DNA from 4 places in the Cellulomonas dongxiuzhuiae genome. Region 1 is predicted to be linked to each of the others. Evidence: riboswitches for the same ligand, from Rfam matches in the RefSeq annotation. Region 1 holds a riboswitch; each other region holds the start of a gene.
What was found. Region 1 has a riboswitch for thiamine pyrophosphate ahead of KKR89_RS14985 (ABC transporter substrate-binding protein). Riboswitches for the same ligand answer to the same signal wherever they lie in the genome.
Positions count from the first base shown of each region.

Region 2: another riboswitch for thiamine pyrophosphate. It lies ahead of thiD (bifunctional hydroxymethylpyrimidine kinase/phosphomethylpyrimidine kinase); the one in region 1 lies ahead of KKR89_RS14985 (ABC transporter substrate-binding protein).
Region 3: another riboswitch for thiamine pyrophosphate. It lies ahead of KKR89_RS01105 (thiamine ABC transporter substrate-binding protein); the one in region 1 lies ahead of KKR89_RS14985 (ABC transporter substrate-binding protein).
Region 4: another riboswitch for thiamine pyrophosphate. It lies ahead of thiO (glycine oxidase ThiO); the one in region 1 lies ahead of KKR89_RS14985 (ABC transporter substrate-binding protein).

Region 1 covers NZ_CP076023.1:3,304,865-3,312,378, reverse strand. Annotated here, with positions in the region: gene KKR89_RS14990 (amidase family protein) at 1-1,821, shown strand, start outside; TPP riboswitch at 1,997-2,090, shown strand; gene KKR89_RS14985 (ABC transporter substrate-binding protein) at 2,277-3,302, shown strand; gene KKR89_RS14980 (ABC transporter permease) at 3,299-4,069, shown strand; gene KKR89_RS14975 (ABC transporter ATP-binding protein) at 4,062-4,901, shown strand; gene KKR89_RS14970 (septum formation family protein) at 4,870-5,403, opposite strand; gene KKR89_RS14965 (septum formation family protein) at 5,580-6,125, opposite strand; gene KKR89_RS14960 (mannitol dehydrogenase family protein) at 6,235-7,514, opposite strand, start outside.
Region 2 covers NZ_CP076023.1:1,776,033-1,783,546, forward strand. Annotated here, with positions in the region: gene KKR89_RS07965 (LLM class flavin-dependent oxidoreductase) at 1-284, opposite strand, end outside; gene KKR89_RS07970 (TrpB-like pyridoxal phosphate-dependent enzyme) at 385-1,695, opposite strand; TPP riboswitch at 1,860-1,958, shown strand; gene thiD (bifunctional hydroxymethylpyrimidine kinase/phosphomethylpyrimidine kinase) at 2,008-3,480, shown strand; gene KKR89_RS07980 (HAD family hydrolase) at 3,527-4,156, shown strand; gene KKR89_RS07985 (DsbA family oxidoreductase) at 4,175-4,927, opposite strand; gene KKR89_RS07990 (quinone oxidoreductase family protein) at 4,924-5,907, opposite strand; gene argC (N-acetyl-gamma-glutamyl-phosphate reductase) at 5,991-7,055, shown strand; gene argJ (bifunctional glutamate N-acetyltransferase/amino-acid acetyltransferase ArgJ) at 7,052-7,514, shown strand, end outside.
Region 3 covers NZ_CP076023.1:242,448-249,961, forward strand. Annotated here, with positions in the region: gene KKR89_RS01085 (phytoene desaturase family protein) at 1-398, opposite strand, end outside; gene KKR89_RS01090 (hypothetical protein) at 514-990, shown strand; gene KKR89_RS01095 (hypothetical protein) at 987-1,913, shown strand; gene KKR89_RS01100 (DUF4235 domain-containing protein) at 1,929-2,198, opposite strand; TPP riboswitch at 2,277-2,408, shown strand; gene KKR89_RS01105 (thiamine ABC transporter substrate-binding protein) at 2,495-3,601, shown strand; gene KKR89_RS01110 (ABC transporter permease) at 3,731-5,404, shown strand; gene KKR89_RS01115 (ABC transporter ATP-binding protein) at 5,401-6,450, shown strand; gene KKR89_RS01120 (SRPBCC family protein) at 6,511-7,260, shown strand; gene KKR89_RS01125 (GNAT family N-acetyltransferase) at 7,277-7,514, opposite strand, start outside.
Region 4 covers NZ_CP076023.1:504,796-512,309, reverse strand. Annotated here, with positions in the region: gene KKR89_RS02415 (hypothetical protein) at 1-391, opposite strand, end outside; gene KKR89_RS02410 (DUF5995 family protein) at 565-1,362, shown strand; gene thiE (thiamine phosphate synthase) at 1,387-2,058, opposite strand; TPP riboswitch at 2,075-2,182, shown strand; gene thiO (glycine oxidase ThiO) at 2,173-3,381, shown strand; gene thiS (sulfur carrier protein ThiS) at 3,378-3,692, shown strand; gene KKR89_RS02390 (thiazole synthase) at 3,689-4,546, shown strand; gene KKR89_RS02385 (ThiF family adenylyltransferase) at 4,559-5,809, opposite strand; gene KKR89_RS02380 (glycoside hydrolase family 9 protein) at 5,928-7,514, shown strand, end outside.

The DNA.
Region 1 (7,514 bases):
CAGCTGCGCCGCAGCGTCACCGCCGTCGCGGTGACGGGCGCCCTCGCCCTGGCGGGGGCCGTCGCGGCACCCGCCACCGCCGCACCGGCCGCCGCCGCGCCGGGCGGAGCCTTCCTCACCCCGTACCTCACCGAGCTCGACGTGACCGGCGACCGCCAGGTCACCACCGCCGACCTCGACGTCGTCGCCGCGCACCTCGGTGCGACCGCCGGCTCGTCCGGCTGGACCGAGGTCGCGGTCGCCGACGTGGACGGCGACGGGACCCTCACGCTCACGGACCTCGCCCAGGTCTCCCAGCGCATGGTGTACGACGACGGCGCGTTCGAGCTGGTCGAGGCGAGCGTCCTGGACATGCAGGCCGCGATGAACGCGGGCGTCACGACGTCCGTCGAGATCACGCAGGCCTACCTCGAGCGGATCACGGCGTACGACGACACGCTCGTCGACACCGGGGCGGGCGGCCGGCCGCTCAGCTCGATCATCGCCGTCAGCGACGTCGCGCTCGCCGCGGCGGCCGCCGCCGACGCCGAGCGTGCCGCGCACGGCATGACCAGCCCCCTGCTCGGCGTGCCGGTGGCCGTGAAGGACAACTACGACACCCTCGACATGCCCACCACGGGCGGCTGCGGCTGCTGGCAGGACAACCAGACGACGACGGACGCGACGATGGTCGCGGGCCTGCGGGAGGCCGGCGCGGTGGTCCTGGCCAAGGCGGGCCTCGACGAGTTCGCGTACGGGTTCGTCTCCGAGTACTCGGCGGGCCTGCCGGTGGGCGGCACGGTGCGCATCGCCAGCCCGTACGCCACGTCGCGCAGCGCGGGCGGCTCCAGTGGTGGCACGGGTGCCGCGATCGCGGCGAACCTCGCCGGCATCGGGTTCGGCACCGACACCGGTGGCTCGATCCGCGTGCCGTCGTCGTACAACCAGCTGGTGGGTGTGCGTCCCACCGTCGGCCTCGCGAGCCGCGACGGGATCATCCCGCTCGCGCTCAGCCAGGACACCGGCGGGCCGATGGCGCGCTCCGTGCTCGACGCGGCGGTCGCGCTCGACGCCGTCGTGGGCGTCGACGACGCGGACCCGGTGACGGCCTCGCAGGCCGGGCTCGTCCCCGAGTCGTACGCCGCGTCGCTGGACGCCGACGCGCTCGACGGCGCCCGCATCGGGTACCTGCCGTCGATGATCGGCACCAACCGCACCACGGTGCGGCTGTGGGCCGAGGCCCGTGCGGCGCTCGAGGCGCGCGGCGCCACGCTCGTCGAGGTGCCGTCGTCCGCGGAGCTCAACGCGGTGCTCGCCGAGCCGAGCGGCAGCACCGACGAGTTCCGTCGGGACCTCGCCGGGTACGTCGAGCGGCACCTGTCGCCCGCGGTGCAGGCGCGCACGATCGAGGACATCCTCGCGGGCGGCCACTATGTGACGTCCCGCCGGAGCACGTACCTGCAGCGGGCCGCCGTCACGGACGAGCAGTACGAGGCGTGGGCGGGTCCGCAGGGCTCGCACACCCGGGCGCTCGCGAACGGGCGCACGTTCGTCACGCAGCTGCTCGACGACCTCGACCTCGACGCCATGGCGTACCCGAGCGGCACGCCCTACGGCACGCACAGCACCAACATGCGGCTGAGCCCCAACTCGGGTCTGCCGGCCGTGACGGTGCCGATGGGACAGGCGACCGCGGCCGACGCCACGATCACGGGCGCGGGGGTCAACCTCGAGCTGGTCGGTCGCGCGTTCGACGAGGGCACGCTCCTGGGCCTCGCGTACGACTTCGAGCAGACCACGCGGGCGCGCACGTCGCCTGCGCTGTACGGCCCGCTCGGCTGAGCACGCCGCCGCGGGACGCCCGCGGCACCACGGGCAGGACGACCCCCGACCGGGCACCCCGGTCGGGGGTCGTCGTGCGTCCGGAGCCGGCCGGGCCCGTGGCCGGCGGGGCGGTCGGCGGACCACAGTGCGGACGGGACCGCGACGTGCGCGACGGGCCTGGCTAGGGTCGATGCGTCGTGACACGGGGTGCCGCACCAGCGGCTGAGATCACACCCGTCGAACCTGATCTAGGTCGCACTAGCGAAGGGATGTCGCGCATGTCTCCCATGCGTCCACCGCTGCACGCCCACCCGCACCGACGCCGGGGGCCCGCCGCCACCTGACGCCGCCGCGTCCCTGCCTCATCGGTCGCACCCGTCGGTCCCACCCGCGCCCGCGCCCACGTCCGTGGCCGCGTGGCGTCGCTGCGCCGTGCCCGCACGCCCCGCCACCTCGGCCATCCGGAGACTCCCATGCCTCGACCCCGTCTCGCCCCGACCGTCGCCCTCATCGCCGTCGTGCTCGCGTCGGCCGCCTGTACCGACGGACGCGGCACCGCCGCCGCAGCCGACCGCACGGTCGTGCGGTTCGCGCTCGACTGGACCCCCAACACCAACCACACCGGCCTCGAGGTCGCCCTCGCCAAGGGCTGGTTCGACGACGCGGGCCTCGACGTCCAGGTGCTGCCCTCCACAGCCGTCCAGCCCGACGCGCTCATCGACGCCGGCGCCGCCGAGGCGGGCATCAGCTTCCACGGCGACTCCGTCCTCGCGCAGGCGGCCGGTGCCGACGTGGTCGCGGTGCTCGCGCCGCTGCAGCACTGGGCGTCGGCGATCGGCGTGCGCGCCGACGACACGACGATCACCCGGCCCCGCGACCTCGACGGGCGCGTCTACGCCGGGTTCGGCGGCCCCGCGGAGGTGCCGCTGCTGCAGGCGGTGATCCGCGCCGACGGCGGCCGCGGTGATCTCACGTCGGTCACCCTGGGGACCAGCGCGTACGCCGCGCTGTACGCGGGGGAGGCCGACGTCGCGATCCCGTTCGTCGCGTGGGAGGGGCTCGAGGCGCAGCGGCTGGGGACGCCGCTGCGGTACTTCCGGTACACCGACTACGGGTTCCCCGACGCGTACGCGGTGCTCGTCGACGCCCGTCGGTCCTGGGTGGCCGAGGAGCCCCAGGCGGCGGCCGCGTTCGTCGACGCGCTGCGCCGGGGCTACGCGTACGCGGCGGACCACCCGGACGAGGCCGCGGAGATCCTCGTCGCCGCGCACCCCGACGCGTTCGCGGACCCCGCCATGGTGGTGGAGAGCCAGCGCCTGCTCGCGCGCGACTACATGCGCGCCGACGACGGCACGGTCGGCGGCATCGACACCGCACAGCTCGCGGGGTACGGCGACTTCCTGTTCGACCAGGGGCTGCTCAGCGGCCCGGACGGCGAGCCGCTGACGCGTCGCCCCGACTGGGCGACCTACCACGTCGACCTCGGCGGCGGGTCGTGACGGGCACGCCCGGGCGGCTGGCCCCCGTGGGCCTGGGCGTCCTCGCGCTGCTCGCGGCCTGGCAGGTCGTCGTCGCGACGGGCGGCGTGGCGCCCCGCCTGCTGCCGTCGCCGGCGCGGGTCGCGCAGCAGGCGTGGACCCACCGCGAGACCCTGGCGGGGCACACGGGCGCGACGCTCACGGTGACGCTCGTGGGGTTCGCGGTCTCGGTGGTGGTCGCGGGGGCGCTCGCCGTGACGCTCGACCGGCTGCCGCGCCTGCGGGCGGGCGTCGTGCCGCTGCTGGTCGCGTCGCAGACCGTGCCCGTGCTCGTCGTCGCGCCGCTGCTGGTGCTGTGGTTCGGGTTCGGGCTGGCGCCCAAGGTCCTCGTCGTGACGCTCGTGACGTTCTTCCCGGTCGCGCTGGGCCTGGTCGAGGGGTTCGCGGCGGCCGGCCCCGGCGCGTCGGCGCTGCTGGCGACGATGGGGGCGAGCCGCCGGCAGGAGTTCGTGCACGTGCGCCTGCCCGCCGCGATGCCGCGCTTCTTCACGGCCCTGCGCATCGCCGTGACGTACGCGGTGGTCGGCGCCGTGGTCGCGGAGTACGCGGGCGCCGTGCAGGGGCTGGGCACCTACATGACGATGCAGCGCGCGGCGTTCCGCACCGACCTCGTCCTCGCCGCGGTCGGGGTGTGCGCCGCGCTCACGCTCGTCCTGTACGCGCTGACGTGCGGCGTCGAGCGCCTGGTCGTGCCGTGGGCGCGGCCCCGGCGGGTGCGTCGTGGGTGACGCGCTGCTGCAGGTCCGCGACGTGCACCTCGCGCTGCCCGCGCCCGGGGGGCCGCGGGCGGTCCTGGCGGGCGTCGACCTGCGCGTCGAGCGCGGCTCCTTCACGTGCGTCGTCGGCCCGTCGGGCTGCGGCAAGAGCACGCTGCTGGGCGTCGTCGCGGGGCTGCGGCACCCGGACCGCGGGCAGGTGCTGCTCGACGGGCGCGACGTCACGGGCACCACGGGCCACGCCGCGTGGATGCCCCAGGACGACCTGCTGCTCGAGTGGCGCACGGTCGTCGACAACGTCGCCCTCGGGCTCCAGGTGCAGGGGCTGCGCCGCCGCGAGGCGCGGGCGCGCGTGCGGGACCTGCTCGCCGGGTTCGGCCTCGCCGAGCACGCCGACGCGCGCCCCTCGGAGCTGTCCGGGGGCTTGCGCCAGCGCGCCGCGCTGGCCCGCACGGTCGTGCAGGGCCGCGACGTCCTGCTGCTGGACGAGCCGTTCGGCGCGCTCGACGCGCTCACCCGGCTGCACCTGCAGCGCTGGCTCGCCGCGACGTGGGCCGCGCACCGCTGGACCGTCGTCATGGTGACCCACGACGTGCGCGAGGCCGTGACCCTCGCGGACGAGGTCGTGCGCCTGTCCGACCGGCCCGCCCGCGTGGCGGTCCGTCACGTCGTGGACGACCCGCACCCGCGGCACCCGGCAGCCCTAGGCGCCGGGACCCGGCGCGTCGAGGCCGAGGTGCTCGCGGGTCTGGGGGTCCTCGACGGGCAGGACGCCCCCGGCGCGCCGGTAGGCGGCCGGGGGACGCCCGGTGTCAGAGCGCCGAGTCGCGCATCGACCCCGTGATGTCGGCGTCGGGGTGCAGGAGGATGCACTGGACGACGTCGTCGCCCTGCGCCCAGCCCTCTTCGGAGGGGGAGAAGAGGGTGTAGTCGAGGGTGGACTCCTCGTAGGCCTTGCCGACGAAGCCCGCGAAGGCGTCGTAGCAGAACTGCTCGGCGACGGTCGGCGTCGTGGCGTCCGCGGCCTCCGTCAGGGCGAGGTCGGAGCGGAACTGCTCCTCGGTGAGGGTCGTCTCGGCGTAGATCTCCGCGTCGTGCGGGTCGCCGCACGGGATGGTCGACACCGACGAGATCGAGGTCGCCTCGGAGAGGGCGGCGTAGTCGAAGCAGTCGCCGAGCTGCAGGGAGAAGACGTCGGCCTCGGCCGATGCGGTGATCTCGCCGCCCGGCTCGTCGCGCTGCGCGGGCTCGGCGGTGTCACCGAGGATCCCGCAGCCGGTGAGGGTGGCCGCGAGGGTCGCGGCCAGGAGGGGGACGGTCAGGAAACGGAGGGGACGAGGGCTCATGCCGAGCAGTGAACCAGCGCCGGGCGCCTGTCCCGGACCGATCGGGCGTGCCGGACGGGATGAAGACCTGGGAATCGGCTGTGGGGTGCGTCACCCTCCCCGACGGCGACCGGTGAGCGGGCGTGGTGCCGTCGGGAAGGGGTGACGAGGTCGGGTGACGGTGGGAGCCGCCGACGTCAGAGCGTGGAGTCGCGCATCGACCCCGTGAACCCGCCGTCCGGGTGCAGGACGATGCACTGGACGACGTCGTCGCCCTGCTCCCAACCCTCCTCGGAGGGGGAGAAGAGGGTGTAGTCGAGGGTGGACTCCTCGTAGGCCTTGCCGACGAAGCCCGCGAAGGCGTCGTAGCAGAACTGGTCCGCGACGGTCGGTGTCTCGGTGTCCCCGGCGGTCGTCAGGGCCAGGTCGGACTGGAACTGCTCCTCGGTGAGGGTGGTCTCGGCGTAGATCTCCGCGTCGTGCGGGTCACCGCACGGGATGGTCGACACCGAGGAGATCTCCGTCGCCTCGGACAGGGCTGCGTAGTCGAAGCAGTCGCCGAGCTGCAGGGAGAAGACGTCGGCCTCGGCCGAGGCGGTGATCTCACCGCCGGGCTCGTCGCGCTGCGCGGGCTCGGGGCTGTCACCCAGGACGGAGTCGAGGACGCCGCAGCCGGTGAGGGCCGCCGCGAGCGCGACGGCGAGCACGGGGGCGGTCAGGAAGCGGAAGGATCGCGTGGTCACGGCGAGTAGTGAACCAGCAACCGGGGGTCCGGTGTGCCCGGTTTTCGACCTTTTCCGCGAGCTTCCTGGATGCCGGCTGTGTCGTGGCGCGTGGGAGCCGCCATGCTCCTCAGCGCACGGCCGCTGCCGGGGTCAGGTCGCGCAGCTCCGCTCGCACCGCGTCGCGGAACGCGCTCGACGCCGCGACCTGCTCGGGGAAGACCTCACGCAGCGCGAGGACCCGGTCGGTGGGGTCCGGGCCGGTCACCGCATCGGCCAGGAGGGCGGCCAGCGGGTCGTCGAGCGTCACGCGGCGGCCGGCCACGACGAGCTCGCCCGTCGTCGTGGCGCGCAGGTAGGCGACCCAGCCCGCGACCGCGCGCGCGGCCGCGTGCGGCACGCTGCCGGCCGCGAGCCGGTCGGCGACGGTCCCGAGCAGCCGCACGGGCAGCTTCTGCGAGCCGTCCATCGCGACCTGCAGGGTCGTGTGCCCGGTGCGGGGGTTGGCAAAGCGGTGCAGCACCTCGTCGCGGTAGGCGGGCAGGTCCAGGCCGTCGGGCGCGACGAGCGTGGGCAGCACGTCCTCGTCGACGAGCGCACGGACGAGCGCCTCCAGGTCCGGGTCGGCGACGGCCTCGGCGATGGTCGCGTAGCCGCGCAGCGCCCCGTGGTACGCCAGCGTCGAGTGCGTCGCGTTGAGGATGCGCAGCTTGGCCCGCTCGAAGGGTGCGACGTCGTGCGTGAACGTCGCACCGGCGTGCTCCCACGCGGGCCGCGGACCGGCGAAGTCGTCCTCGACCACCCACTGGAAGTAGGGCTCACCGGCGACGAGCGCCTCGTCGTGCAGCCCCAGCAGAGCCTCGGCCTCGGCGCGGTGGGCGCCGCTCGTCGCCGGCACGATCCGGTCGACCATGCTGGAGGGGAACCGGACGCAGGAGGCGACCCACGCGGCGACGTCGTCCGACCCCGGGACGGCGGCCAGCGCCTGCGTGACCAGGCCCGCGAGCACGGCGCCGTTGTCGGTGAGGTTGTCGCAGCTGACCACGGTCAGGGGAGCGCCCGACGTGCGGTGCCGCCGCACGAGCCCGCGCACGAGCAGGCCGATGGGTGTCAGCGTCGCGGCGTCGTCGTCGTGGCGGAGCTCGCCGGTCGCCGACGCCAGGTCCGCCGCCACGTCGTGCGCCGCGGTGTCGAGCCGGCCGTCGGGCGCGCGGCGGTAGCCCTTCTCGGTGACCGTGAGGCTCACGACGTGCGTCGTCGGCGCCGCGACGGTGTCGAGCACGAGGGCGGTGTCACGCCCCGGGAAGGCGACGCCGCGGACCGCGCCGACGACCCGCAGGGACGTGGCGTCCGCGCCCGTCGTCAGGACGCCGTACAGGCCGTCCTGCGGTCCCAGCTGGTCGGCGACCC
Region 2 (7,514 bases), 1.5 Mb from region 1:
AGGGTCGCGGCGGCGCTCGCGAAGTGGGCGGGCTGCCAGTAGCCGGGGCGGACGGCCACGAGCGGCTGGAAGGTGGTCGTGCGGGCAGCGAGCGCGGTGGCGACGGTGAACGTGTCGGGCCGGCCCCACCCCGTCCCGATGAGCGCACCCTCCCACCCGTGCGCCTCGGCGGCGCGCGCCAGCTCGGTCGACAGGTCGAGCGAGCCCCAGCCGTCGGCCGTGTCGTCACCGCGGTGACCGGGCTCGACGGTGTTGGGGATGTACCAGAGGAAGTGCGTGCCCATGCGGACTCCTTGTGCCGGTGTGCCTCCCCGAGACGATAAGCCGACAAGAAGGGTCAAGATAAGACGGTGCCCACGTCGTGGTCACGGCCCTGCCGTGACGTCAGACGTAGTCGTGGTAGGCGGGCAGGTCCAGGACGCCGTTGCCCGACAGGCCGATGAGGATCGTCTCGTCCGTCGTCGCGGCCCGCGCGTGGGCGAACGCAGCCGCCAGGGCGTGCGTCGACTCGGGCGCCGGGATGATGCCCTCGGCCCGCGCGAACTCGATGCCGGCGGCGAAGGCGGCGTCCTGCTCGACCGCGACGGCGTCCAGGAGCCCCAGCGCGTAGGCGTGGGAGACCATCGGAGCCATGCCGTGGTACCGCAGCCCGCCCGCGTGGATGGGCGGCGGCACGAAGTCCTTGCCGAGCGTGTGCATCTTGAGCAGCGGCGTCAGGCCCGCGACGTCACCGAAGTCGTACCGGTACTCGCCCTGGGTCATCGACGGGCAGGCCGCCGGCTCGCAGGCCACGACGCGGGTCGTCGCCCCGTCGCGCAGGTTGCGGCCGAGGAACGGGAAGCTCAGCCCCGCCAGGTTCGACCCGCCGCCAGCGCACCCGAACACCACGTCGGCGGTCTCGCCCAGCTCGTCGAGCTGCGCGAGTGCCTCCTGACCGATGACGCTCTGGTGGAGCAGGACGTGGTTGAGCACCGAGCCCAGCGCGTAGTGCGCCTTCGGGTCGTTCGCCGCGACCTCGACGGCCTCGCTGATCGCCATGCCCAGCGACCCCGTGGTCGTCGGGTCGGCCGCCAGCATCGCGCGGCCCGCAGCGGTGAGGTCCGACGGTGACGGGTGGCACGTCGCGCCGTACGTCTCCATCTGCATGCGCCGGTAGGGCTTGCCGTCGTAGGACGCGCGGACCTGCCAGACCTCGCACCCGAGGCCGAGCAGCGCGCAGGCCATCGACAGCGAGGCGCCCCACTGCCCGGCGCCCGTCTCGGTCGTGAGCCGCGTGATGCCCTCGAGGGCGTTGTAGTACGCCTGCGCGACGGCGGTGTTCGGCTTGTGCGAGCCGGCGGGGGAGCCGCCCTCGTACTTGTAGTAGATCTTCGCGGGCGTCCCCAGCGCGCGCTCCAGGCGTCGCGCGCGCAGCAGCGGTGCCGGGCGCCACAGGGCGTAGATCTCCCGGACCGTCTGCGGGATCTCCACCCACCGCTCGGTCGAGACCTCCTGCGCGATGAGCGCCATCGGGAACAGCGGCGCGAGGTCGTCGGGCGTCAACGGCTCACGCGTGCCCGGGTGCAGCGCGGGCGGGCACGGCTCGGGCAGGTCGGCCGCGAGGTTGTACCAGTGCGTCGGGACGGCGGACGGGACGACGGTGCCGACCGGGTCGGTCAGCGGTGCGGGTCGGGTCGTGCCGGGGGAGGTGGTCATCTCGCCTCGCAGGTTCGGGCGCGGGGGCGCGCGTGGTCGGAGCCGGACCGCCCGCGTAGGTCCCGCCGTCGACGACCCGCACGGGGAGCGTAGCCCCCGGTGCCTGCGCGCGTCCGAGGGTCGAGACCACGAGATGGCGGGCCGGACGCCACGGTCTAGGGTCGACCCGAGACACGGGGTGCCCTGTACCGAGCAGGGCTGAGATCACACCCGTCGAACCTGATCTCGTTCGTACGAGCGAAGGGATGTCCTCATGACGTCTGCCGTCCTGTCCCCGCACGACCTCGCCGCCGCGCTGCCGGCGCTGACCCGATGAGCTGCGCAGGCAGCCGCGTGCGGGTCCTGTCCGTCGCGGGCACCGACCCGACGGGGGGCGCGGGCATCCACGCGGACCTCAAGTCGTTCGCGGCGCACGGCGCGTACGGCATGGCCGTGGTCACCGCGCTCGTCGCGCAGAACACGCACGGCGTGCGGGCGGTCCACGTGCCCGACGTCGCCTTCCTGCGCGCCCAGCTCGACGCCGTGAGCGACGACGTGACGGTCGACGCCGTCAAGATCGGCATGGTCGGCACCCGGGCCGTGGCGGACGAGGTCGCGGCGTGGCTCGCGCACACGCGGCCCCCGGTGGTCGTGCTCGACCCGGTCATGGTCGCGACCAGCGGGGACCGGCTGCTCGACGCCGACGCGCAGGACGCGGTGCGCCGGCTGGTCGCGCAGGCGGACCTCGTGACCCCCAACCTCCCGGAGCTGGGCGTGCTGCTGGGTGAGGGCACCGCGGCCACGTGGGCCGACGCGGTGCGCCAGGCCCGCCGGCTCGCGACCGCCGCGGACGTGACCGTGCTGCTCAAGGGCGGCCATCTGCCGGGGGACGCGAGCCCCGACGCCGTGGTCGACGCGACCACGGTGACCGAGCTCGACGCGGTTCGCGTGAGCACCACCAGCACGCACGGCACGGGCTGCTCGCTCTCGGCGGCCGTCGCCGCCCTGCGGCCCCGTCGGCCCGACTGGGTGACCGCGGTCCGCGAGGCGAAGGAGTGGCTCACCGGCGCGATCGCCGCGGGCGAGGCGCTCGGGGTCGGGTCCGGACGCGGGCCCGTCGACCACCTCCACCACGCACCCGCCCTCGGCGCGCGGCCGTTCAGTGCCGACGCGTGGGACCGCGTCGCGGACCTGCGGGCCGCGTGCGACGACCTGCCGTTCGTGCGCGGGCTCGCCGACGGGTCGCTGCCCGTCGAGGAGTTCGAGCAGTACCTCCACCAGGACGCCCTCTACCTCGCGCAGTACTCCCGCGTGCTCGCGCGGGCGAGCCAGCTGGCCCCGGACGGCGTGGCGCAGGTGTTCTTCGCGCAGGGCGCTGCCCGCTGCCTGGACGTCGAGACGCTTCTGCACGCCGAGCGCCTGGCACGCGCGGGGACGCGCTGGTCCGGCCCGGCGAGCGCCGCCACGACCGCGTACGTGGACCACGTGCTGGCCGTGGCGGCCACGGGCTCGTACGCGGAGGTCGTGGCCGCGGTGCTCCCGTGCTACTGGCTCTACGCGGACATCGGCGCCCGCATCCTGGTGCGCGCCGGTGACCTGGCGGGGCACCCGTACGGGGACTGGGTCGGGACGTACGGCGACCCGGCGTTCGCCGCGGCCTCGGCGCGGGCCTGCGACCTGGCCGACGCCGCCGCTCGCGAGGTCGGTGCCGCGACGCGCGCGCGGATGCTCGCGGCGTTCGTCACGTCGTGCCGGCACGAGGTCGCGTTCTTCGACCAGGTCCGGGCGCTCGCGCCGTCCCGGTGACCGCGGGGGGCGGCGCCGGGCGACCCGGGCGGCACGGTGCGGCAGAGTGGTCGCCGTGGACGTGCGCGCCGTGGTCCTGGACGTCGGGGAGACGATCGTCGACGAGACGCGCGCCTGGACCCGGGCCGCCCACGACGTCGGTGTGACGCCGCTCGCGCTCATGGGGGTCCTGGGCGCGCTGGTGGAGCGCGGCGAGCCGCACGCGCGCGTGTGGGACGTCCTCGGGGTCGACCCACCGGTGACGCGGTCGACGATCGGCGCCGTGGACCTCTACCCCGACGCGCTCCCCACGCTGCACGCGCTGCGCGCGGCCGGGTACGTCGTCGCGATCGCCGGCAACCAGCCGGCGGCCGCCGAGGAGCAGCTGCGTGCCGCGGGCGTCGACCTCGGGCTCGTCGCGTCGTCAGCGCGCTGGGGCGTCGCCAAGCCCGCGCCGGCGTTCTTCGCGCGCGTGCTGAGCGAGCTCGACCTGCCGCCGGGCCAGGTGCTGTACGTCGGCGACCGCCTCGACAACGACGTCCTGCCCGCCCGCGCGGCGGGCATGCGGACCGCGTTCCTGCGTCGTGGACCGTGGGGCTACGTGCACGCCCTGCGGCCGGAGGTGGCGCTCGCCGACGTGCGGGTCGACTCGCTCACGGAGCTGACCCGCCTGCTCGGCGGGCCGCCGCCGGGATGACGCGCGGCCGGCGGGCCGCTAGCAGGAGCCGTCGGTGCAGGCGTCGCCGACCGGCACGGCAGCGAGCGGGTTGGCGTCCCGCCACCCGGCGTCGAGCAGCTGGGCGAAGACCTCGGCCGGCTGCGCCCCGGACAGCGCGTACCTGCGGTCGACGACGAAGAACGGCACACCCGTGACACCGATCTCCCGGGCGGTGGCGAGGTCGTCGCGCACGGCGTCCGCAGCGTCGTCCGCGGCCAGGGCCGCCGCGACGCGTGCGTCGTCCCAGCCGTGCGCGGCGAACCCGGCCCGCGCTGCGAGCGTCACCAGGGCGCCCTCGGCGCCGAGGTCGACGCCCTGCTCGAAGTGCGCCGAGAACAGCGTCTCCATGGTGGCCTCGACGAGCGGTGACCCGCCCGCCGCGCGCGCGAGGTGCAGCAGCCGGTGGGCGTCGAACGTGTTGAACGCCAGCGTGCGCGCGAAGTCGTACCGCAGGCCGTCACCGGCGGCGGCGCTCGTGACGTGCGCGAACATCTGCTCCACCTGCTCGCGCGGCAGCCCCTTCATCTCGGCGAGGGCGTCGATCTCGGGCCGCCCGGGGCCCGTCGGTGTCTCGGGGGAGAGCTGGTAGGAGCGCCAGACCACGTCCACGTGGTCGCGGTGCGGGAAGTCGCGCAGCGCGGCGGCGAACCGGCGCTTGCCGACGTAGCACCAGGGGCACGCGACGTCGGACCAGATCTCGACGGTCAGGGTGCGGGGCGGTGCGGCGAAGGTGGGGACGGCGAGGTTCACGGGAGCAGGAGCACCTTTCCGGTGGTGGCGCGCCCCTCGAGGGCGCGGTGGGCGTCGGCGGCGTCGGCCAGGGGGAACGTCGCGCCGACGCGCACGTCGAGCGCGCCCGCGACGACGGCGTCGAAGAGCTCGGTGGCGCGCCACACCAGCTCGTCACGCGTGGCGGTGTAGTCGCCGAGGGTGGGGCGCGTGACGTACAGCGAGCCGGCGGCGTTGAGGCGCTGCAGGTCCACGGGCGGCACCTGCCCCGAGGAGGCGCCGAACAGCACGAGGGTCCCGCGCCGGGCGAGCGAGGCGAGCGACGCGTCGAACGTGTCCTTCCCGACGCCGTCGTACACCACGTCGACGCCCCGGCCGCCGGTGAGGTCGCGCACGAGCGCCGGCAGCTCGGTGCCGAGATCCGACAGCTCGCGGTAGCGCACGACATCGGCGGCTCCCGCCGCGCGCGCCAGGTGCTCCTTGTCGGCCGACCCCACCGTGGAGACCACCCGCGCGCCGCGTGCCGCGGCCAGCTGCGTGACGAGCAGGCCGACGCCGCCCGCACCCGCGTGCAGCAGCACGTCGTGCCCCGCGGCGAGGGTGAACGTCGAGGCGACGAGGTAGTGCGCCGTCATGCCCTGCATCGGCAGGGCCGCCGCGGTGGCGTCGTCGACGCCCGCCGGCACGGGCAGCGTGTCGGCCTCCCGCACGGCGACCAGCTCGGCGTAGGAGCCGGGTGCGGACGACCACGCGACGCGGTCGCCGGGCGCCAGGGTCGTCACGTCGGACCCGGTCTCGACCACCTCACCCGCGCCCTCGGATCCCACCACGTGCGGGAACCGCATACGGTAGATGCCCCGACGCCGGTAGGTGTCGATGAAGTTCACGCCCGCCGCGGCCACGCGCACGACGACCTCGTCGGGCGCGGGTCGGGGGTCGGGGACGTCGGTGACCTGGAGGACCTCCGGGCCGCCGGCCCCGGTCGCGATGACAGCGCGCATGTATGCCGCAACCGCCGGGCACCGGTGACCTGTTCCCGCGCACGCCTTGGTATTTGTCTGCACTCGACTGTATGTTCATGCACATGACGTTCACGGTGGCGGTGGCCGGAGCCAGTGGGTACGCCGGCGGAGAGGTCCTGCGGCTGCTGCTCGACCACCCGCAGGCACGCATCGGCACGCTCACGGCGCACTCGAGCGCCGGCACGCCGCTCGGCGCCCACCACCCGCACCTGCGCGACCTCGCCGACCGCGTGCTGGAACCGACGACCGCCGAGGCGCTCGCGGGCCACGACGTCGTCGTCCTCGCGCTGCCGCACGGCGCGAGCGGCCGGGTCGCGGCCGAGCTGGAGGCCCTGGGGGAGGACCCCGTCGTGCTCGACCTCGGCGCCGACCACCGGCTCGTCGAGCCGGGCGACTGGGAGACGTACTACGGCAGCGCGCACGCCGGCACGTGGACGTACGGCCTGCCGGAGCTCGTGGTCGGCGGGTCGCGGGGCCGGCAGCGCGAGCGCCTCGCCGGTGCGCGGCGCATCGCGGTCCCGGGCTGCAACGTGACCGCCGTGACGCTCGGCCTGCAGCCCGGCGTCGCCGCGGGGCTGCTCGACACCACGGACCTCGTCGCCGTGCTCGCCGTCGGCTACTCCGGTGCCGGCAAGTCCCTCAAGCCGCACCTGCTCGCGTCCGAGGGTCTCGGTGCGGCCGTGCCCTACGCGGTCGGCGGCAGCCACCGCCACATCCCCGAGCTGGCCCAGAACCTGCGCAGCGCGGGCGCGGGCGACGTCCGCACGTCGTTCACGCCCGTGCTCGTGCCCATGCCGCGCGGCATCCTCGCGACCGCCACGGCCCGGCTCGCCCCCGGCGTCACCGCCGACGACGACGCGCTGCGCGAGGTGTGGCGTGCCGCCTACGCCGACGAGCCCTTCGTGCACGTGCTGCCCGCGGGCGAGTGGCCCACCACGGCGTCGACCACCGGGGCGAACACCGCGCTCGTCCAGGTGGCGCTGGACGCCCGCGCCGGGCGCGTCGTGACAATCACGGCGATCGACAACCTCGTCAAGGGGACGGCCGGCGGCGCCGTCCAGTCCCTCAACCTCGCGCTCGGGCTGCCGGAGACGCTCGGCCTGCCCCGGAACGGGGTCGCCCCGTGACCGACCACCTGGGACCCGCGCTCGCCGGTACGTCACCCGGCACGTCGCCCGGCGTCACGGCGGCCGCGGGCTTCCGCGCGTCCGGCGTGACCGCCGGCCTCAAGGCGTCCGGGAGCCCGGACCTGGCGCTCGTCGTCAACGACGGCCCGCGCCAGGCGGCCGCCGCGGTCTTCACGACGAACCGCATGGTCGGCGCGCCCGTCGTCTGGTCGCGCCAGGTGGTCTCCGACGGAGTCGTGTCGGCCGTCGTCCTCAACTCCGGTGGCGCCAACGTCAGCACCGGTCCGGAGGGCTTCCTCGACGCGCACCTGACGGCCGAGCGCGTCGCCACGGCTCTGGGCGTCTCGGCGGGCGACGTCATCGTGTGCTCGACGGGCCTGATCGGTGAGCGGCTGCCGCGCGAGAACCTGCTCACCGGCGTCGACCTCGCCGCGGCGGCGCTCGCACCGGACGCCGGAC
Region 3 (7,514 bases), 920 kb from region 1:
ACGCGCACGACGTCGTCGGTGTGCCGCGACAGGGCACCGACGAGCGAGCGCCACGCGGGCCCGTCCTCGTCGAGCCCCGCGACCGTCCGGTCCAGGTCGTGCCACGCGATCCCGGCGCGGCCGTCGGGCAGCGGCTGGGCGAACGAGACCTCGGGGACCAGCAGCTCGACGCGGCGCTCGAGCCCGAACGCCTGGAAGAACGGGGACGCCCACGCCATCGGGTGGACCGCCGAGCAGACGTCGTGCACCACGCCGTCGGCCAGGCCGAGGTCCAGCGTGCGTGCGCCGCCGCCGACGGTGGGCTGTGCCTCCAGCACGGTGACGGACAGCCCGGCGCGCGCCATCGTGACCGCAGCAGCGAGACCGTTGGGTCCGGAACCGACGACGACGACGTCCATGGGCGCCATTCTCGCGTCGTCCACGTCCAGGACGCGAACTCGCCCCCGGGTGCCGTGCCCGCCCGTAACCTGACGACCTGGACATCCGGGGCGCCGCGAGAAGGTCGAGGGACGTGTGGGCGACGGTCGTGAGGCAGGCCTGCTGTCGACGGGCGCACCCGCGGACGACGAGACGCGCGAGCGCCGCCGGGCGCGGGGCGTGACCTGGTCCGCCGTCGGCCTCCTGCTCCTCGTCGCGGCGTTCCAGCACGAGCTGTGGCCGCTGACCGCCTACCGGCTGTTCAGCGACGTGCGCACGGGCACCGCGGCGTCGGTCGAGCTGGTCGCGGTCGCACCCGACGGCACACGCACGCCCGTGCGCCTGGACCCGCGCAACCCGGTGGTCGCCACGACGGGCCGGCAGTACCCACGCGTCCGCGACGCCGCCCCGGGCGAGCAGCGGGCGATGGTGCGGGCGTGGCTGCGGGCCGCGGGCATCGACCCCGGAGGCGTCGCGGACGCGCGGTTGGAGCGGGTCGTGCTCGAGCTGGACCCCGACACCGGTGAACGGCGCGAGACGTCCCGCACGCTGCTCGTCGAGGTCGCCCCGTGATCACCGCGGCGCCCGTGGTCATGCGCCGCCGGGAGCTGCTCGCGCGCGTCGACGACCGGCTGGTCGCCCCGGGCCCGGCGTTCCGCCTCCTCGAGGTGCACACGCTCGTCGCGCTCGTCATCGGGCTGCGGCTCGCGACCCGCGACTGGACGCTCGTGGCCGAGCGGCCCGAGGTCCTGACGTTCCGCGCCACCCTGGTCGGCTGGTTCCCCGCGCCGGTGCCGCCGTGGCTGCTCGTGGCCCTGCAGGTCGCGGGCCTGGTCGGCGTGACGCTCGTCGTCGCCCGTCGCAGCCCGCGCGCCGGCTTCGCGCTCGCGTGGGTCGCCTACACGGTCCTGGCGGGGCTGTGGGGCAGCTCGGGCAAGGTCATGCACAACGACGTCCTGACGGTCACGGTGGGTGCCGTCCTGCTGCTCGCCCGGGTGCCCGGCAGGGACGTGGGCGCGCGCGACGAGCGGGTCGCGTGGGGCTGGCCGCCGCGCGCCGCCCTGGCTGTCGTCGCCACGGTGTACTTCCTCACGGGCGCGCAGAAGCTGCGGCACAGCGGCATCGACTGGGTCGTCGGCGACAACATGGCGTGGGTGCTGCGCTGGGGCAGATCCCCGTTCGGTGACGGGTTCACCCACCTGGTCGCCGACCAGCCGTGGCTGCCGCAGCTGCTCGCCGGCGGCGCGATCTGCCTCGAGCTCGGTGCGCCCGTGCTGCTCGCGCTGCGCGCCACCCGGATCCCGTTCGCGCTGGCCGTGCTCGTGATGCACGGGAGCATCTGGGCGTTCCTCGGCCTGGACTACTGGGCGTGGGTGCTCACCGTGGTGGCCGTGGCCGTGCCGCTGGGGCTGCCGCGCGACGTGCCGCTGCGCGAGGCCCCCGCTGCGCTCGTGCGTGCGGTCGCCGCGCGGCGGGGTGCCGCGCGGCGACCGTAGGTCAGCCGACGACGGTCAGCCGACGATGCGCGCGGCGATCTTCGCGGCGCCGCGGGTCGCGAGCACGCGCGAGAGCCCGATGGCCGCGCCGGTGACGGCGGCCGCCGCGGCGACCTCGCCGAAGTTGATGTCGTCTTCGCTGGAGTCCGCCGCGGGCGGCTTGTGGCCCCTGGTCTTCTCCCACACCGAGTCGATCACGCGGTGCACCACCCAGGTCGCCGCCAGCGCGACCACCGCGCCCACGATCTTGGCGCTCATGGACTGCTTCTTCTCGTCGCTCGTCATCCGGGCCTCCTCGTCGTCCTCGCCTGCACGGACGCTACCCGTCATCGGGCGATCCCACAGGTCGGGGTTAGGATCGCCCCTGAACGACAGGGGAGCGTCAGCTGCCGGGCCCGACCGGGTGCGGCACGAGGACGCTGAGAGTGCGGACCACCGCAGACCCTCGAACCTGATCCGGTTGGTACCGGCGTAGGGAGTCGGGCTTCTCTCCTCCCGTGGTCGTCGTGCGCGGCCCGGTCCCCGGTGCCGTGCGCGGCGGGCGCGGGACCTCTCCGACCACGACGGAGGACGACCGCGACATGACCACCCCCCGGCCCCGCACCGCCGCACGCACCCGAGCCCGGCACGCCGCCGTCCCCGCGGTCGCCGCCGCAGCGCTGCTCGCGCTGACCGCGTGCTCGGCGACCGGCGGCCCGACGGCGGACGGGGCGACCGCCGGGGCCGGCACGGTCACGCTGGTGACGCACGAGTCGTTCGCGCTGTCCGACGGCCTGCTGGAGCGCTTCGAGGACGAGTCGGGGCTGAGCGTGCAGGTCGTGCAGCAGGCGGACGCGGGCGCGCTGGTCAACCAGCTGGTCCTGACGAAGGACGCGCCCCTGGGCGACCTCGTGTTCGGCATCGACAACGCGTTCGCGTCGCGCGCGCTCGACGAGGGCGTCGTCGTGCCGGTCGAGATCGACGCCCCGGCGGTGCAGGACGCCGCGGAGCACGCCGTGCCGGGCGACGAGGACGGCGCCCTGACCGCCGTCGACCTCGGCGACGTGTGCCTCAACGTCGACACCGCGTGGTTCGCGTCCCGCGGCGTGCCCGAGCCGACGACGCTGGAGTCGCTGCTCGACCCGGCGTACCGCGACCTCGTCGTCGTGCCCGACCCCGTGACGTCGTCCCCGGGCCTGGCGTTCCTGCTGGCCACGGTCGGGGCGTTCGGCGAGGACGGCTGGGTCGACTACTGGGCGGGCCTGCGGGACAACGGGCTGCAGGTCGCCGACGGCTGGTCCGAGGCCTACTACACCGACTTCACCGCGGGCGGCGGCGACGGCCCGCGCCCCGTCGTGCTGTCGTACGCGTCGTCGCCGCCGTACACCGTCCCCGAGGGCGGTGACGCCCCGACGACGCGCGCGCTGCTCGACACGTGCTTCCGCCAGGTCGAGTACGCGGGCGTGCTGGCGGGGGCGGCCAACCCCGAGGGCGCCGCGCAGCTCCTGGAGTTCCTGCTGTCCGACGACGTGCAGGCCGACATCCCGGTGTCGATGTACATGTACCCGGTGAGCTCGAGCGTCGACCTGCCGCCGGAGTGGGTGTCGTGGGCGCCGCTCGCGGAGAAGCCGTTCACGGTCGCGCCCGCCGACGTCGCGGAGCACCGCGAGCAGTGGCTCACCACCTGGTCCGACACGGTCATCGGCTGACCCGTGCCCGCCGCCCCCGCGTCCGGCCCGGCCACCGCGCCCCCGCCGCCGGCCCCGCACCGGGACCCCGCGCCCCGTCCGCGGGGTCCGCGGGGTGCCGGTGCGCCGCCCGGTGGCGGACGCGCGCGGGTGCCCGGCCGCGGGTGGCGTGCCGGGCTCGGGTGGGGTCTGGCCGTCGTCGTGCCGCTGGCCTTCCTCACCGCGTTCTTCGTGTGGCCCGTCGCCGAGATCGTCGGGCGCGGGTTCGTGGCCGACGGGCGGCTCGACCTGGGCGGGTTCGGCGACGTGTTCTCCCGGCCGCGCACGTGGCGGGTCGTCGGGCAGACGCTCGCGCAGGCCGCGCTCGGCACGGCCGGCGCCGTGCTGCTCGGCGTGCCCGGCGCGTACCTGCTGTACCGCTGCCGGTTCCCCGGGCGCGGGGCGCTGCGCGCGTTCGTCACCGTCCCGTTCGTGCTGCCGACGGTCGTCGTCGGCGTCGCGTTCCGTTCCCTGCTCGTCGACGGGGGGCTGCTGGGCGGCCTGGGTCTGGACGGCACGTTCACCGCGATCGTCCTCGCGCTCGTGTTCTTCAACTACGCCGTCGTGGTCCGGACCGTCGGGGGCATGTGGGAGCGCCTCGACCCGCGCGCCGAGCAGGCCGCCCGCGCGCTGGGCGCCTCGCCGTGGCGCGTGCTGCGCACCGTCACGCTGCCCGCGCTCGGCCCGGCGATCGCATCGGCCGCGTCGCTCGTGTTCCTGTTCTGCGCGACGGCGTTCGGGACCGTCCTGGTGCTGGGCGGGCGCCGGTACGGGACCGTCGAGACGGAGATCTGGATCCAGACCACGCAGTTCCTCGACCTGCGGGCCGCCGCGGTGCTGTCGGTCGTGCAGCTCGTCGTGGTGGTCGCCGCGCTGTCCGTCGCGGGGCGTGCCCGGGCCCGCACCGAGCGCGCGCTCGCCCTCGGTGCGCCCGCCGCGACCGCCCACCCGGTGCGGCTGCGCGACCCGCTCGACGCCGTCGCGGTCGCCGTCACGGCCGTCACCGTCGCCGGGCTGCTCGCGCTGCCGCTGCTCAACCTCGTCGTCCGCTCGCTGCGCACGCCGCGCGGGTGGGGGCTGGACAACTACGCCGCGCTCGCGGTGCCGCAGGACACGCTGGCGGTCTCCGCGTGGCAGGCCGCCGGGACGTCGGTGCGCACGGCCGTGGACGCCACCCTGATCGCTCTGGTCGTCGGGGGTCTCGTGGCGCTCGTCGTGTCGCGCCGGCCGCGCCGCGCTGCCGCACGGCGCGCGGTCGCCGGGCTCGACGCGCTGTTCATGCTGCCGCTGGGGGTGTCCGCCGTGACCGTCGGCTTCGGGTTCCTCGTGTCGATGGACGCGCCCCTCGGCCTGCCCGTGGACCTGCGGGCGTCGCCCGTGCTGGTCGCGGTCGCGCAGGCGGTCGTCGCGGTGCCGCTCGTCGTGCGCACGGTGCTGCCCGTGCTGCGGGCGGTCGACCCGCGCCAGCGCGAGGTGGCCGCGACGCTGGGCGCGTCGCCCGGGCGCGTCCTGCGGACCGTCGACCTGGCCGTGGCGCTGCGGGCCGTCGGGCTCGCGCTGGGGTTCGCGTTCGCGGCGTCGCTGGGTGAGTTCGGTGCGACGTCGTTCCTGGCCCGGCCGCAGGAGCCGACCCTGCCGGTCGTGATCTTCCGGCTGCTGGGACGTCCCGGCGCCGAGAACTACGGGGCCGCGCTCGCGGCGTCCGTGCTGCTCGCCGCGCTGACGGCGGGCGTCGTGGCCGTGTGCGAGCGGCTGCGCCGCCCGGGGACCGGGGGTGCGTGGTGAGCGACGGTCTGCAGGTCGCCGACGTGGTCGTGCGCTACCCGGGGGCGGCGTCGGCGGCCGTCGACGGGGTCGACCTGACCGTGCCGACCGGCGAGGTCGTCGCGCTGCTCGGCCCGTCCGGATGCGGCAAGTCCTCGCTGCTGCGGGCCGTCGCCGGCCTCGAGCCGCTCGCCGCGGGCGACGTCGCGTGGGACGGCGTGTCCGTCGCCGACGTGCCCGTGCACCGCCGCGGGTTCGGCCTGCTCTTCCAGGACGGCCAGCTCTTCGCCCACCGGGACGTCGCGGGCAACGTCGCCTACGGGCTGCCCGAGCGGCGCGCCCGCACGGCGCGCGAGGCCCGGGTCGCCGAGCTGCTCGACCTCGTCGGCCTGCCCGGCACGCAGCGCCGCGACGTCGCGACGCTGTCGGGCGGCGAGCGCCAGCGCGTCGCGCTCGCCCGCGCGCTGGCCCCGCGCCCGCGCCTGCTGCTCCTCGACGAGCCGCTGTCCGCGCTCGACCGCGCTCTGCGCGAGCGTCTTGCGCTCGACCTGCGCGACGTCCTGACCGCGACGGGGACCACGGCGCTGTTCGTCACGCACGACCAGGACGAGGCGTTCGCCGTGGCCGACCGCGTCGCCGTCATGGACGCCGGGCGCCTGCTGCAGGTCGCGGCCCCCGGCGCGCTGTGGGCCCGGCCCGCCTCGCGGCGCGTCGCCGAGTTCCTCGGGTACGAGGCGTTCGTCGACGTGCCGGCGCCCGGCGTACCGGCCGTGCCGGCCGTACGCGCCCTCGTCGACGCGACCCGCGCCGCGGGCGTCGCGCTGCTGCCGCCCGGCGGGGTCCTGGCGCTCGCGGCCGGCGCGTTCGTGGTCGCGCCCGACGGTGCGCCGCCCGTGACCGGCACGGTGCAGGTCCTGCGCTCGCGCCGGGGTCGCACGGAGGTCGTCGTGGACGTCGACGGTGTCGGGCGCGTCAGCGCGTTCGCGCCCGCGGGCTGGACCTGCGCCCCGGGCACGGACGTGCGCCTGCGCGTCGATGCCGCTGCGGTCGCGGGGCTGCCGGACTAACGTCGGGGCACCAGGCGAGGGTGCCGGCCCCCGCCCCCCAGGAGCAGTGAGGTGAAGGGCATGAGCCTCGAGCGTCGTGAGGTCGTCTCCGTGGAGGTCCGCACCCCGATCGACGTCGTGTGGGAGCACCTGCGCGACCCGCACCTGGTGCGCAGGTGGTTCGGCTGGGACTACGACGGCCTCGACGCCGAGATCCGCGAGATCTTCGTCGACGACGTGCGCCACGAGCACGACCACTCGGACGGCCGCGCCACCCGCTCCCTCGCGTGGCGCAACCACGACCGGCTCACCGTCACGGCACGCGACGACGAGCCCACGACCACGCGCATCGTCCTCACGCGGCCCAGCCACGAGGGGCTCTCGCGGTTCGACGGCATCTTCGACGAGATGGACGAGGGCTGGATCCAGTTCGTCCACCAGCTGGCGTTCGCGCTCGACGTCCACCCCGGCGAGGACCGCGTGACGCTCACGTCGCACGGCATGGACGCGGGCGAGCGGCGCGACCCGCTGCTGTTCCGTGCCGGTCTGCACGGCGTGCGGGGCCTGCCCGTGCACGGCCACGTCGAGGCGACCCGGCCCGACGGCTCCCGCGTCGGCGGCACGGTCGTCTACAAGACCGAGCACCAGGTGGGCATCCACCTGCACGGCATCGCGCAGTCGCTGCTCGTGCTGGTCATGCGGCCCGCGGCCGAGCGGCCGCCGCACGGCACGGTCGACGCGACCCTGTCGACCTACGGACTGGACGCGGGCGTGCTCGACGAGGCGCGGCGGCGCTGGGCCGGCTGGTGGGGCCGCACCGTGCGGGTCTGACGACAGGCTGGCCGGACTACAGGCTGCGCTGCCACACCCCGCTGCCGCCCGCGGCCCGGAAGCCCAGGGCGACGTTGATCGCGAGCATCCATCGGTTCTCCTCGGCGTTGCCGGTGCTGATGCGCCGGACCGTCGGGTAGGCCGCGGCGAGGTGCTGCAGCTGGACGGCCTTGACGAGCATGCCGAGCCGGTGCCCGCGGTGCTCACGCTGCACGATCGTGTCCTCCTGCCAGGCGAACTCGTCGGTGTGCGGC
Region 4 (7,514 bases), 1.2 Mb from region 1:
TGTCGTAGCCCCGGCCCGCCGGAGTAGCCGTGATGCGCCTCCCGTCGATCCAGGCGCGCAGCGCGTCCTCGGCTGAGTCGTCGTCCAGCCGACGGGCCCGGAAGACCACGGTCGCCGGTTGGACCGGCATGGCCGCGATCGCCTCCAGCACCGCGAGGTCGTCCGCGTGCTCGCTCGCGTCCTCCGGCGCGAAGCACCGCGGGACGGGTCGGTCCAGCTCCGCGTCCGGGTCCAGCGTCACGATGACCTGTGCCCGGGCCACCGCCCGCGACAATCGGTCGAGCTGGGGCGCGAGCGTGCTGATGGTCCGGTTCCCCGGTTCGCTCACCGCGTGGTTGAGCACCGCCGCTGCGGCGGCGACGGCGTCGAGGGCGTCGGTCGGGCTGATCATGGCTCCTCCTTCGGACGACGGGCCGCGGGAGTGCGACCCACCCTTGCCACGGGGAGGCGAAAAACGGAAACCGGGCGTGCCCCGCGCGCTGCGATCGGCCATCGTGGACGTCACAGGACCGCCACGATCGACGCACGCCACGCGCCCGGTCGGGAGCGGAGAGGAGCCGACGGATGGACGCAGCCGAGACCGGCCGCCCCGGCGCACCGCCCGACGCCCGCGACCTGCGGCGCCTCGCGGGGCTCGCCGGGGACACCCCACCGACGTCGATCCCCGAGGTCGTCGAGCGGCTGGAGGCCATCCTCGACGAGGCCGCGAGGTCCTCACCCCGGGGGCCGGACGACGGCATCGCGTCGTTCACCCGGCTCTACCTCACCATCACCCGCCGGATCGGCGAGATGGTCGCGAGCGGGGAGTTCCGGTCGTCACCGTTCCTGGTGCGGCTCGACCTGGAGTTCGCCGAGCGGTTCTTCCGGGCGTTGCGCGACCACGCCGACGACGCCCGGACGGCGCCCGGGGTGTGGCGCGTGCTGTTCGACAACCGCAGCGACCCGCACGTGGCGCCCGTGAACTTCGCGGTGCTGGGCGTGAACGCCCACATCAACTACGACCTCGCCCCTGCGCTCGTCGCCACCTGGCGCACCGTCCCGCCCGACGGCGACGGCGCCGACAGCGCGCAGCACCACGACTACGACCTGGTCAACGACGTGTTCGCGCTCGAGATGGACGGGCTGCGCGAGGAGCTCGGGTCGCTGCTGTCCGGCGGACCCGACGGCGCACCGTGGGACGTCAGTGCGAACTGGCTCTCCGACCTCGTCGTCACGTTCACGCGGGACCTCGCGTGGATCGAGGCGACACGCGTGTGGCGGCAGGGCGCGACCCCGCAGGCTTGTGCGGACTCGGAGCGACGGCTCGACGCGATCGCCACGTTCATCGGCCAGGGGGTGCTGCGGGCGCCGCTCCCGTTCTGACGTCCGGGCCACGTCCCCGCGGCCTCACCCGGGGACCGGGGCCACGAGCGCACGCAGCCGGGCCGCGGCACGCTGCGGGTCGGACGCCTGCGTGAGCGCGCGCACGACGACCACGCGGCGCGCGCCCGCGGCGACGACGTCGGGGAGCAGCGCCTCGTCGATCCCGCCGATCGCGAACCACGGCGTCGTCGGCGCGGCGGCGGCCACCGCACGGACGGCGTCGAGCCCGACGGGCTCGCGGCCCGGCTTGGTGGGGGTCGCCCGCACGGGTCCCACGCAGAAGTAGTCGACGTCGGGGTCGTCGTCCGCCGCGGCTGCGGCATCGCCGCCGCCCGACGAGCGCCCGAGCAGCACGCCCGGCCCGACGAGCGCCCGCGCCTGCGCGACCGGCAGGTCCCGCTGGCCGGTGTGCAGCACGTCGGCGCGCAGAGCCACCGCGAGGTCGGCCCGGTCGTTGACCGCGAACAGGGCCCCGTGCTCGTGCGCGAGGTCGCGGACGCGGGCCCCGATCGTGAGCTCGTCGACGACGTCGAGCGTGCGGTCACGCAGCTGGACCACGTCGACGCCGCCCGCCAGCACCGCGTGCAGGAACCGGTCGAGGTCGCCGGTCGCGCGCCGGGCGTCGGTGCACAGGTACAGGTGCGCGTCGGCGAGGCGGACGCGGCGTTGCGCGCGGACGTCGGAGGCGTCGGACATGTCGGGCAGCGTAGTGTGGTCGGCGCACGGGAGCCCCGCACGGAGCGGGGCTGAGAGGGCGTCAGAGCCGACCGTCGAACCTGATCTGGGTCATGCCAGCGAAGGGAGCACCCCGTGGCGAGCCCTGCCCGCCCCACCCCCCGCACGTCCTCGGCGAGCGTCGACGTCCTGGTCGTCGGCGGCGGGATCATCGGCCTGACCGCCGCCTGGCGCGCGCTCCGCGCCGGGTCGCGCGTCACCGTCGTCGACCCGGACCCGGGCGGCGGGGCCACGCACGCAGCCGCCGGCATGCTCGCGCCCGTCTCGGAGGCCGAGCACGGCGAGCACGGGCTCGCGCGCGTCAACGTCGCCTCGGCCGCCCTGTGGAGCGGGTTCGCCCGCGAGCTGACCGCCGCGTCCGGCGTGGACGTCGGCCTGGCGGCGTCCGGCACGCTGACCGTCGCGTACGACGCGGCCGACGCGCAGCGGTGCCGCGACCTGCTCGCGCTCCAGCGGTCCTGGGGCCTGGACGTGCACGAGGTGACGTCGGCGGAGGCCCGCGAGCGCGTCCCGCTGCTCGGGCCCCACCTGGGTGCCGCGACGTGGGCGGCCGGTGAGCAGCACGTCGACCCGCGTGCCGTGGTGCGTGCGCTGCGCGCGGTGCTCGGCCGGGACGCGCGCGCCCGCGTCGTGCCGGCCGCCGCCGCCGGGCTGGTGCGTGACGGCCGGGGCGACGTCGTCGGCGTCCGCACCGCGGACGGCGGGACCCTGCGTGCCGACCTCGTCGTGCTCGCCGCGGGGGCGCGGTCGGCGGACGTCGTGCGCGACGTGCCGGAGGTGGCGGTGCCCGTGCGTCCCGTGGTCGGCACGACGCTGCGGCTCGACGCGCGCGCGGCACCCTGGTTCGCCGGTCTGCCCGTGCTGCGCGGCACCGTGCAGCACCGGCCCGTCTACCTCGTGCCGCGCGCGAGCGGTGAGGTCGTCGTCGGGGCGACGAGCGACGAGGGCGCAGCGCAGGACGGCACCCGCTCCGGTGACGTCTTCGCGCTGCTGCGCGACGCCCGCGCGCTCGTCCCCGGCATCGACGAGCTGCCGCTGGTCGACGTCACGACGCGGGCCCGCCCGGCGACGCCCGACCACCTGCCGCTGGTCGGGCACAGCGGCGTACCGGGCCTGCTCCTCGCGACGGGGCACCACCGCAACGGCGTCCTGCAGACGCCCCTGACGGCCGCGACCCTCGACGCCCTGCTCGCGGGCACCGACCCGCCCGACGCCGCACGGCCGTGCGACCCGCAGCGGATGCTCACCCGCACCGCACCGACCACCTCCGGAGGCCCCGCATGACCCAGACGCGCACCACCGACCCCCGCACGGCCGACACCGAAGAGCTGCCGGTCGTGGCCGCGGCACCCGCCCAGGTCGTGACGGTCAACGGCCTCCCGCAGCCGTGGGACCCCGGCCTGACGGTGGCGACCGTCGTCCAGGGCCTGCTCTCCGACGCCACGACCGCTCCCGCGGGGTGCGCCACCGGGACCACGCCCACGGGTGTGGCCGCGGCGCTCGACGACGCGATCGTGCCGCGCGGCCTGTGGACGCACACCCCGGTGCCCGCCGGCGCGCGGCTCGAGATCGTCACGGCGGTGCAGGGCGGATGACCACGCCGACCGCCCCCGACGCCCCCGCCGCGGCGCCCGTCCTCGCGCCGTGGGACGGGGACGACCCGCTCGTCGTCGCCGGGACGGTCGTCGGGCCGCGCCTCGTGCTCGGCACCGGTGGCGCACCGAACCTCGACCGGCTCGAGGACGCGCTCGTCGCGTCGGGCACGCGCCTGACCACCGTCGCGCTGCGGCGCGTCCGCCCGGGCGGCGAGCAGTCGGTGTGGGCGCTGCTGACGCGCCTCGGCATCCGCGCGCTGCCCAACACCGCGGGCTGCTTCACGGCGCGCGAGGCTGTGCTGACCGCCGAGCTCGGCCGTGAGGCGTGCGGGACGTCCTGGGTCAAGCTCGAGGTGCTCGCGGACGACGTCACGCTGCTGCCCGAGCCGTTCGGGCTCGTCGAGGCCGCGGACCGCCTGGTCCGCGAGGGCTTCACGGTCCTGCCGTACACGGGCGACGACCCCGTGGTCGCGCGGCGCCTGGAGGACGTCGGGTGCGCGGCCGTGATGCCGCTGGGCTCCCCGATCGGGTCGGGGCTCGGCATCCTCGACCCGCGCAGCATCGCGGCCATCGCGGAGCGCGCGCAGGTCCCGGTGATCCTCGACGCGGGCGTCGGGACCGCGTCGGACGCCGCGCTCGCGATGGAGCTCGGGTGCGACGGCGTGCTCGTCGCGTCGGCCGTCACGCGGGCCGCGGACCCGCCGCGGATGGCCCGCGCGATGGCGCTCGCGGTCCGGGCCGGGCGCGCGGCGCGGCTGGCCGGGCGCATCCCGCGCCGCGAGCACGCGCTCGCGTCCTCGCCGACGGACGGGCTGGTGGGACGCCCGCCCGGCAACCTCGACCTGGCCCTGTGAGGGCGGCCGCGCTCAGTACCGGCTGAGCGTCGGGTCGACGTCGTCGACCCAGGCGAGCACGCCACCGGCGACCTGCACGACGTTGTCGCGTCCAGCGGCGTGCGCGGCGTCGACGACGCGCTGGGACCGGGACCCGGCCTTGCAGTACACGGCCACGAGCCGGTCGGTCGGCAGGTCCGCGAGCGCGTCGGCGCCGCGCGGGCCGAGCAGCTGCCCGGCCGGCACCAGGACCGACCCGGGGATCGTGACGATGTCGCGCTCGAACTCCTCGCGCACGTCGAGCACGTACGGCGGCGCCGCCGAGTCGAGCAGGTCACGCAGCTGGAGCACCGAGATCGCCGCATCCGCCGAGACCCGTGCGGGCGACGGCACGGCGCAGGCCTCGACCTCGGGCTCCGCGACGTGGGTGACCGGCGGGCGTGTCGGGTCGGCGACCACGCGCAGCTCGCGCCACGTCACGTCCGCGGCGTCGTAGATCGCGAGCCGGCCCAGCAGCGAGCGCCCCGCACCCGTGACGAGCTTGACCGCCTCGGTCACCATGACCGAGCCGATCGTCGCGCACAGCGCCCCGAGCACCCCGCCCTCCGCGCACGTCGGCACCGTGCCCGGCGCGGGCGCCTCGGGGAACACGTCGCGGTACGTCACGGGCGCGTGGCCCTGCGGCGGGCTGGACCAGAACACGCTGACCTGGCCGCGGAACCGCTCGAGCGCCCCCCACACGTGCGGCACGCCGGCGATCGACGTCGCGTCGCTCACGACGTACCGGGTGGCGAAGTTGTCCGAGCCGTCGAGCACGAGGTCGTAGCGCGAGACGATGTCGAGCGCGTTGGCCGCGGTCAGCCGCACGGGGTGCACCTCGACGGTCACCTCGGGGTCGGCGGCGAGCACCGCCTCGCGCGCGGAGTCGACCTTGCGACGGCCCACGTCGGCGGTCCGGTGCAGCACCTGGCGCTGCAGGTTCGACTCGTCGACCACGTCGTCGTCGACGATGCCGAGCGTGCCGACGCCCGCAGCCGCGAGGTAGAGCAGCGCGGGGCTGCCGAGCCCGCCGGCGCCGACCACGAGGACGCGCGCCGCGGCCAGGCGCCGCTGCCCGCTGACGCCGATGCCCGGCAGGTTGAGGTGCCGGGCGTGGCGGGCGAGACGCGCGGGGGCGAGCGGCGGGCCCTCCGGCACGAGCGGCGCGCGGTCCGGCGCCCCGACGGTCGTCCCAGGTGCAGATGTCACGTGAGTCCCCCTCGACGGCCGACGTGCCGCGTCCATTGTGCCGCGAGACGCCGACCGCCGGCCGCGGCGTCCGAGGACGGGACCGGCACGGCCCTCGTCACGCACGCTCGCCTCGCCGCGCGCGGCTCCCGGACCCGGTCGTAGGCTGCCGCGCGTGAGCCGGCCGACCTGGTCCGTGCAGGAGGTCCTCGCGCGGCGGCCGGCCGTGCGGGTCAACCAGCTCGGCCACGTGCCGGGGACGCCGGCGCGGGCGACGCTCGTCGCGCCCGACGTCGCGCCCGTCGCCTTCCGCGTGGTGCGTGAGGACGGCCGCGTCGTGCACGAGGGCACGTCGGTGCCCTGGCCCGTGCGCCCCGAGCCGACGTCCGGGCTGCCCGTGCACGTCCTCGAGCTCGGCGACCTCGACGCGGGGACGTACCGGGTCGAGGCCGGGTCGGCGCGCAGCCACCCCTTCCGGGTCGACGACGGGATCCACGCGGCGCTGCGCGACGACGCCCTGCGCTTCTTCACGCTCATGCGGTCGGGCACCGCGATCACCGTCCCCGGCTACGCACGCCCCGCCGGGCACCCCGACACCGCCGTCCCCGCGTGGACCGGACCGGCCGCCGCGCACCTCTACCCCGGCTGGCACGACGACGGCACGTACGACGTGTCGGGCGGCTGGTACGACGCGGGTGACTACGGCAAGTACGTGACCAGCGGCGCCATCGCCGCGTGGCAGCTGCTGGGCACCCTCGACCTGGTCCCGGGTGACCGCCGGGTCGCGGACGAGTGCCGGTGGCAGCTGGACTGGCTGCTGCGGATGCAGGTGCCGCCCGGGCGGCCGCTGGCCGGCCTGGCGTTCCACCGCGTCCACGGCACCACGTGGTCGCCCCTGCCGGGCTGGCCGCACCTCGACCCCACCGAGCGCGTCCTGCACCGGCCGTCGACCACCGCGACCCTGCACCTGGCCGCGGCGGCAGCGGCCGGTGCGCGTCACCTGCGCACCGTCGATCCTGCGTACGCCCACCGCCTGGAGACGGCCGCGCGGTCGGCGTACGACGCGGCCCGGCAGCACCCCGCCCTGCTCCCACCGGACGACCACGCCCGCCACGGCGGCGGCCCGTACGACGACGCGGACGTGGGCGACGACCTCTACTGGGCGGCCGCCGAGCTGTGGCTGGCCACCGGCGATCCCGCGTACGAGCAGGACGTCCTGCGCTCCCCCGAGCACGCGGCCGACCCCTTCGACGACGCAGGGTTCGACTTCGACGCCGTCGGCGCGCCGGCCCGTCTCGACCTGGCGCTGCACGGCAGCGGCCTCGCGGACCACGACCGCGTGGTGGAGAGCGTGCGGGCCGGCGCCGACCGCCTTCTCGCAGTGCAGCGCCGGCAGCCCTGGGGGCAGCCGTACGCGCCGGCCGCCGGCTGGTCCTGGGGGTCCAACGGGCGCCTGCTGAACAACCTCGTCGTGCTCGCCGTGGCGCACCTGGTCACCGGGGACGCCGCCTACCGCGACGCCGTCGCGGAGGGGACCGACCACCTGCTGGGCCGCAACGCGCTCGGGCAGAGCTACGTCACCGGCCACGGGACCGACCACAGCCACCACCAACGCACCCGGCAGTTCGGTCACGACCTCGACCCGGCGATGCCGCCGCCGCCTCCCGGCGCGCTCGCGGGTGGTGCGAACTCGATCCCCGCACCCGACTTCCCGTACGACCGGCGCCTGGTGGGCCAGCCGCCGCAGTGCTGCTACCTCGAC